DNA from 2 places in the Weizmannia acidilactici genome. Region 1 is predicted to be linked to the other one. Evidence: riboswitches for the same ligand, from Rfam matches in the RefSeq annotation. Region 1 holds a riboswitch; the other holds the start of a gene.

Region 1 (3,559 bases):
CATAAAATGAAGGAGATGCAAAAAACGGTACCAGTATTCAGCCGGATCTAGCTCCAAACGAGCTGCTGCCTGCCCGATTGTGCGGCCAATATGTCCGGCACCCGTCAGCCGCAGCACAAAAATATCAGGCTTTTCCGGGGGATGATCCGATAACAGGCGGGCGTATTCTTCATACATATTTTCCGCAAGTCCGGCGCGGTGCCTTGCATGCTGTTTCAGCCAATGCTTTAACCATGCCTGAAGCGCCGGATCTCTTTGCACCGGATAATAGGCTTTTTTTTCATAGATTAAATTGGATACAACCTGCGTGGCGAGGTTCAGCCTTTTCCAAAACATATTCGCCGTCTCCTGGTATTTCAAACCATTTAAATAAGGAAACTTCAGCCCCATGTTTCCGATTTCCAATAACAGCGCGGCGCCTTTTTCGGTGACGATACAAGCATCCCGGCCGCTTTGCCGCAGCAAACCGCCGGATATCATGGAATGGACTTCCCTTGCGAAACGCTCACGGGAGATAAAAGGATACGTTTGGAACAGTTCCCCGATCCGGAAAAAATGGGCATCCTGGATTGTTTGCGCCGATTTTTTCCCGTTTAATAAATGGAAAATGGCATAAGGGGTGCGTTCTCCATTAAGGTTAGTGAAGCAATGCAGCAATACAGCCTGCAAAAAAGACATCGGGATCCACTCCTGTTCTTTTGCTTAAAAGGGGATATTTGGGGCAAGGCTTGAAATAAGGGAGTATATCTTATTTTAACATGGAATGGCTGTTTTGTTTACAAATTTTTCATTTATTCGACATACTTCATCCCGTCCAAAAGGTTCTCCTATTGAAATAAAAGGGAAATAGTTTTACAATTATATAGAAATGAAGGCACTCCTCTGCACGCAGTTTTATGCAGAAGGATGCCGGTTTTTCTTTATCCGTTGCCATTTGCGCAAATAGATTGAACCAGCGGGGAGGAATAAAGATGGCAAAATTTACAATTGTGGACAAGGACACATGCATCGCTTGCGGGGCTTGTTCCGCAAGCGCTCCAGATATTTTCGACTATGATGACGAAGGTCTATCTTTTGTGATCTTAGATGACAATAAAGGCATTGCGGAAGTTCCGGAAGTTTTAGAGGATGATTTAATGGACGCGTTTGAAGGTTGCCCGACGGAATCCATTAAAATTTCCGACAAACCTTTTGACGGCGATCCTTTAAAATATGAATAAACCTCCACCGAAAAAGCAGGCATCATTTCATGCCTGCTTTTTCATTATATTTTTTTTATGCCGGTTGTAGACTGCTTGTCAATCCAGTTTTTCATCTTTGTAAACATTAGCATGAAGAGTATCGTGACGATCACGCCTTTTACAAGGTTAAACGGCAGCACGCCGGCGACAATATATTGCTTTACATTGCCGACCGAAAAATTCATAAAATACAGATAAGCGGGAAGAATGACAAAATAATTTAAAATGCTCATGAAAACGGACATGGAAACTGTACCGGCGATTAAACCGACAGTCATCCCTTTTTTCGTCCGCATCCTCCTGTAAATAAAGTAGGTCGGCAGCACAAACAGTATGCCGGCAAAAAAGTTTGCCGCATTCCCGATCGGCACGCCCGCTTCACTGCCGAGCGACAGGTAGTTCAGGATGTTTTTGATCAATTCGGCCACCACCGAAGCCATCGGGCCGTAAAGAAGTGCAGCCACCAATACCGGTACGTCGCTGAAGTCCACCGTTAAGAATGATGGGAACGGCGGAATCGGAAATTTAATAAACATAAGAATAAAAGCGAGTGTACTAAGCAAAGCGATGGAAACAAATTTTTTTAAATCCCATTTTTTCATGTGAACCCTCTCTCCTTATGATCGATTTATCATCTTAAGGAAGAAAGGTGCCGTGGACGGCCAAATGAAAAGCCCCTGACAAATGTCAGGGGCTTTGTTTAGGCACAATCCAAATAAGCGTTTAACGGTACCGTATTAAACACTGGCAACCTTTATCTTCTCTCATCCAGACTATACTGTCGGTTTTGGAATTTCACCAAATCCTGCCGGAAATACCGGCTCGCGGACTGAAAGGCTATGCCTTATCACCGCCGGTCGGGAATTTCACCCAGCCCCGAAGATAAATCGTATGAAATTTTTACTACAATTTATTATACATAGATGCCCCAGATTTGTGAAGCAGTTTATACGATATTTTCTATCGATTGTTCCCGTTTTCTATCTCAAGTACCTGCCCGGCATAGATTTGGTCGGTACGCATGTTGTTCCAGCTTTTTAACCTGTCCACGCTCGTATGGTAAAGCAATGAAATTTTCCAAAGCGTATCGCCTTTTTTTACGATATAGGCTGCATGCCCCGGTGCCGATGCGGCGGCAATCCCGTACGGATCATGGGCTTTGGCAGACACCAACTGCCCTCGTTCACCCGCACCGAAAACAAGAAACGGATCAATGGCATTCTTTTTATCCAGGGTCCATTTCCCCGCATGCACCTCAAAATGAAGATGGGTGCCCGTTGAATCGCCGGTCGTGCCCATATAGCCGACCAAACCGCCCATTTCTATGCGCTGTCCCTTTTCTACCACCCTTTCGTCAAGATGGGCATAAACCGTTTCATACCCGGAAGGATGCCGGATGAACACGACATTTCCGTAAGAAGCTGAATAATACGAACGGATGACGATACCTTTGTCGGCACTGAAAACTTTTTCCCGGTATTTGCCGGCAATATCAATCCCTTTATGTGCCCCTCCCCTCGTATGGAACGTATCGCTGATCGTGCCACCAGCCGGGAAAATCCAATTTTTTGTCGTTTCACGTATATCGTTTTCAGACGCCAGACTTTCCCTAGCGCCCAAGACGATGCATGCCGCAGCAATGGACGCATGAACGAACATCTTTATGTAACCCGGCATTGAACCCACCTCGATTCCAGCTTTCACCAAATTGTTTTCATGCAAAACTACCATTTAGCATGCGCAGAAACGAAAAAAATATGCAAAAAAAAAGCTTGTCCCCCTAATAGGATCAAGCTTTTTTCGGCAGGAAAAAGGAAAATGTGGTACCCTCTCCTGTTTTGCTTTTCACAAAGATGCGGCCGTTATGGCCTTCGACGATATTTTTTGCAATCGCTAGGCCGAGCCCGGTGCCGGATTTACCGCGCGTCCTGGCCTTGTCCGCTTTATAAAAGCGTTCAAAGACAAACGGCAGGTCTTCTTTCGGGATGCCGGAGCCGTTGTCTTCCACATGGATATAAACGCCGTCTTCCACTTCTTCTTCCTTCACTTTCACATATCCGTTCGGGGCAGTATGGCGGAGGGCATTATCGATTAAATTCGTCAGCACCTGCTCGATCCGGTCAGCGTCCATTTCAATGACAAGGTCCCGGTCCGATGCCTCACATAACAGTTCAATCCCTTTTTCTTTCGCAATCCCGTTAAATTTATGAGTTACCCTTTCTATAAAACTTTTAAAAGGAACTGGTTCGATGCGGAACGAAAAATGCCCGGCTTCCATCCTCGCCAAATCCAACAATTCGTTGACAAGGCGTCCGATC
Region 2 (3,559 bases), on a different contig from region 1:
CACCTATTCCCGCACTGAGGAAGAACAGGCGTTAAACAGCCAATTTCTAAAGGGGGATGAACATGGAAGATAAAAATTTCGGGCTATATGATATTGTCGAAATGAAAAAGCAGCATCCATGCGGCACAAATCGCTGGAAGATCGTCCGGATGGGGGCCGATATTCGTATTAAATGCGAAGGATGCGGCCACAGCGTGCTCCTCCCGAGAAGAGAATTCACCCGCAAGATGAAAAAAGTCCTTGTCAAGCACGAAGAATCCTAACCTTTTTTTGGATAAATTCCTATAATGGGTTGGAAAAGTCGGCAACCATTGTGCCGCTGCGGTTTGATGGGAATTGAACAAGTTTTTAAGGAGTTGACCATATATGGCGTTAACAGCCGGAATTGTCGGATTGCCGAATGTCGGGAAATCCACTTTGTTTAATGCAATTACAAAAGCCGGAGCCGAATCCGCAAACTATCCGTTTTGCACGATTGACCCGAATGTCGGCATGGTCGAAGTGCCGGATGAACGGCTCGATAAACTAACGGAACTGTACCATCCGAAAAAAACCATCCCGACAACTTTTGAATTTACTGATATTGCCGGGATAGTAAAAGGCGCAAGCAAAGGCGAAGGCCTCGGGAACAAATTCCTGTCCCATATCCGGCAGGTGGATGCGATCTGCCACGTTGTGCGCTGTTTTGAAGACGAAAACATTACGCATGTAGCCGGAAAAGTTGATCCGATCAGTGATATCGAAACGATCAACCTCGAACTCATCCTTGCCGATCTCGAAACGGTGGACAAACGGATCGGCCGCGTCGAAAAAATTGCCAGACAAAAAGATAAAGATGCCGTTGCGGAATACGAAGTGCTCGCCAAATTAAAAGAAGCGTTTGAAGCGGAAAAACCGGCTAGATCTGTCGAACTGACAGAAGACCAGCAAAAAATCTTAAAAGGGTTCCAGCTTTTAACGAGCAAACCTGTCCTTTATGTCGCCAATGTCGGTGAAGGGGATATCCAGGATCCTTCCGGCAACCCGTATGTCCAGCAGGTACACGATTATGCAAAAAATGAAGGCGCGGAAGTCATCGTGGTTTGTGCACGGATTGAAGAAGAAATTGCCGAACTGGAAGATGACGAGAAAAAGATGTTTTTAGCCGAACTCGGCATCAAGGAATCGGGGCTGGACCAGCTGATCAAAGCCGCCTACAGTCTGCTCGGGCTTGCCACTTATTTTACGGCCGGCGAACCGGAAGTACGGGCTTGGACATTCAAAAAAGGCATGAAAGCTCCGCAATGCGCCGGCATCATCCATTCCGATTTTGAAAAAGGCTTTATCCGTGCGGAAACGGTGTCGTATGAGGATTTGATCCAGTATGGCAGCATTGCCGCAGCCAGAGAAGCCGGAAAAGTACGCCTGGAAGGAAAAGATTACGTTGTTCAGGACGGCGATATTATGCACTTCAGGTTCAATGTATAATAGGACTTATGAACTAAATTTCAATCATGAACTGAAAAAATCCAAACAATATGTTAAAATTGTTAACAGTCGAATAATTTTTCCTTCGGGGCAGGGTGCAATTCCCGACCGGCGGTGATGAGGGTTCCCTCAAAGCCCGTGACCCATATTCCCGGAATATGGTGGATTTGGTGAAATTCCAAAGCCGACAGTGACAGTCTGGATGGGAGAAGGATGACGCGTTAACAATTTGAATGGAACGTGTATTTCATCATGCCGTTTTGCCCCGCACAACCTCCGTGCGGGTTTTTTGCTTTTATGGTTCGGTTCTTTGGCGGAATTTTAAACAGGAGGAAATGTGGATTGCGAAAAGAAGAATATATGCAACTGGCGCTTCGTTTGGCTGAAAGCGTCTCTGGCCAGACTTCCCCGAATCCACCGGTGGGCAGTGTCGTGGTGAAAAACGGCAGAATTGCCGGCATGGCCGCCCATTTGAAAGCCGGGGAAAAGCATGCTGAAAGACTGGCTGTGGAACAGGCCGGTGTACTTGCACAAGGCGCGGAAGTATATGTGACATTGGAGCCTTGTTCCCATTACGGGAAGACGCCCCCATGCGCCGACTTTTTAATTGAAAAAGGAATCAAAAAAGTCTATGTGGCTGCCCGGGATCCGAACCCGCTTGTGGCAGGAAAAGGAATTGAAAAGCTGAAACAGGCGGGAATCGAAGTTGAAACCGGGATCTGCCGGGAGCAGGCCGAAACATTATACAGGCCGTTTTACCACTTTATTGAAACGAAAATGCCGTTTGTCACCATCAAAACCGCCATGTCGGCAGACGGAAAAATTGCAACCGAAACCCATGACAGCAAATGGATTACAAGTGAACAGGCAAGAATGGATGTTCACCAGTTAAGAAGCAGGCATGATGCCATTCTCGTCGGCATTCAAACCGTTCTTCATGACAACCCCCTTCTTACCTCACGTTTGCCCAAATCAGGGAAAAATCCTATTCGCATTGTATTAGACACCCATTTACGCATACTGCCGGAAGCAGCGGTGATTAACAAGGATGCTCCATCCGTCATTTTTTGCGGAAAAGAAGCGCCAATTGACAAAGAAATGTCGCTTAAACAAATGGGCGTTGAAGTCATCCGGCAGCCCCATGATACCCTCTCTATCCGGGAGGTTTTGCTGGAATTGGGGAAAAAGGGCATTCTGACTTTGCTTGTTGAGGGCGGCGCCGAAGTCAATGGTTCGTTTTTACGGGAAAAAGCCGTCCAGCAGCTCGTCCTTTATATCGCCCCAAAAGTGATTGGCGGAAATATGGCCCCCTCTCCTTTTGGCGGGCGCGGAATCGAAAAGATGGATGAGACTTTTCCGCTTGTTTTTGAAAAAGTAGAACAGATCGGGCCTGATCTGAAAATTACGGCTGCATTTAGAAAGGAAGGGCCGGGAAATGTTTACGGGGATCATTGAGGAAATCGGCTTCCTTAAAAATATGCGCAAAGGGCCGCATTCCCTTCAGCTCACGGTCCAAGCTTCGGACGTTTTACGGGACGTACGGGCAGGAGACAGCATTGCGGTAAACGGCGTCTGTTTAACGGTTACGTCCTATACGCAAAATGAATTTACGGCCGATGTCATGCCTGAAACTTTTCACAGCACGACGCTGTCCATGCTGAAGACCGGAAGCAAAGTCAATCTTGAAAGGGCAATGGGCGCAAACGGAAGATTCGGCGGCCATTTTGTAACGGGGCATGTGGATGGAACGGGCGCCATCTGTTCGAAGAAAAGAGAGGAAAATGCCGTCTATATCAGCATTTCTGTATCCCCCTCCCTTTTGGCGTATCTTGTCCCGAAAGGCTCTGTTGCAGTCGATGGCACGTCCCTCACTGTTTTTCGGATAGAGGACGGGGAAATGACGGTTTCTTTAGTGCCGCATACGCAGCAGCATACGATTTTAATGGAAAAAAACATAGGTGATGCTGTGAATATCGAGTGTGATATTTTAGCCAAATATATGGCGGAACTGTACCGGAAATGGGAACATCCGGAAAAAAAGAAAGATATGGCAGCGCTGCTCAAGGAGAATGGGTTTATTTAATCATTCAAA

What was found. Region 1 has a riboswitch for FMN ahead of GBH70_RS02205 (ECF transporter S component). Riboswitches for the same ligand answer to the same signal wherever they lie in the genome.
Region 2: another riboswitch for FMN. It lies ahead of ribD (bifunctional diaminohydroxyphosphoribosylaminopyrimidine deaminase/5-amino-6-(5-phosphoribosylamino)uracil reductase RibD); the one in region 1 lies ahead of GBH70_RS02205 (ECF transporter S component).

What each region holds. Positions count from the first base shown of each region.
Region 1 covers NZ_BKZR01000004.1:21,743-25,301, forward strand. The annotation lists gene GBH70_RS02195 (YpbB family protein) at 1-678, opposite strand, end outside; gene GBH70_RS02200 (ferredoxin) at 972-1,220, shown strand; gene GBH70_RS02205 (ECF transporter S component) at 1,265-1,843, opposite strand; FMN riboswitch at 1,994-2,129, opposite strand; gene GBH70_RS02210 (peptidoglycan DD-metalloendopeptidase family protein) at 2,202-2,918, opposite strand; gene GBH70_RS02215 (ATP-binding protein) at 3,031-3,559, opposite strand, start outside.
Region 2 covers NZ_BKZR01000041.1:1,879-5,437, reverse strand. The annotation lists gene GBH70_RS13365 (mechanosensitive ion channel family protein) at 1-73, shown strand, start outside; gene GBH70_RS13360 (DUF951 domain-containing protein) at 63-263, shown strand; gene ychF (redox-regulated ATPase YchF) at 367-1,467, shown strand; FMN riboswitch at 1,545-1,685, shown strand; gene ribD (bifunctional diaminohydroxyphosphoribosylaminopyrimidine deaminase/5-amino-6-(5-phosphoribosylamino)uracil reductase RibD) at 1,810-2,922, shown strand; gene ribE (riboflavin synthase) at 2,903-3,550, shown strand.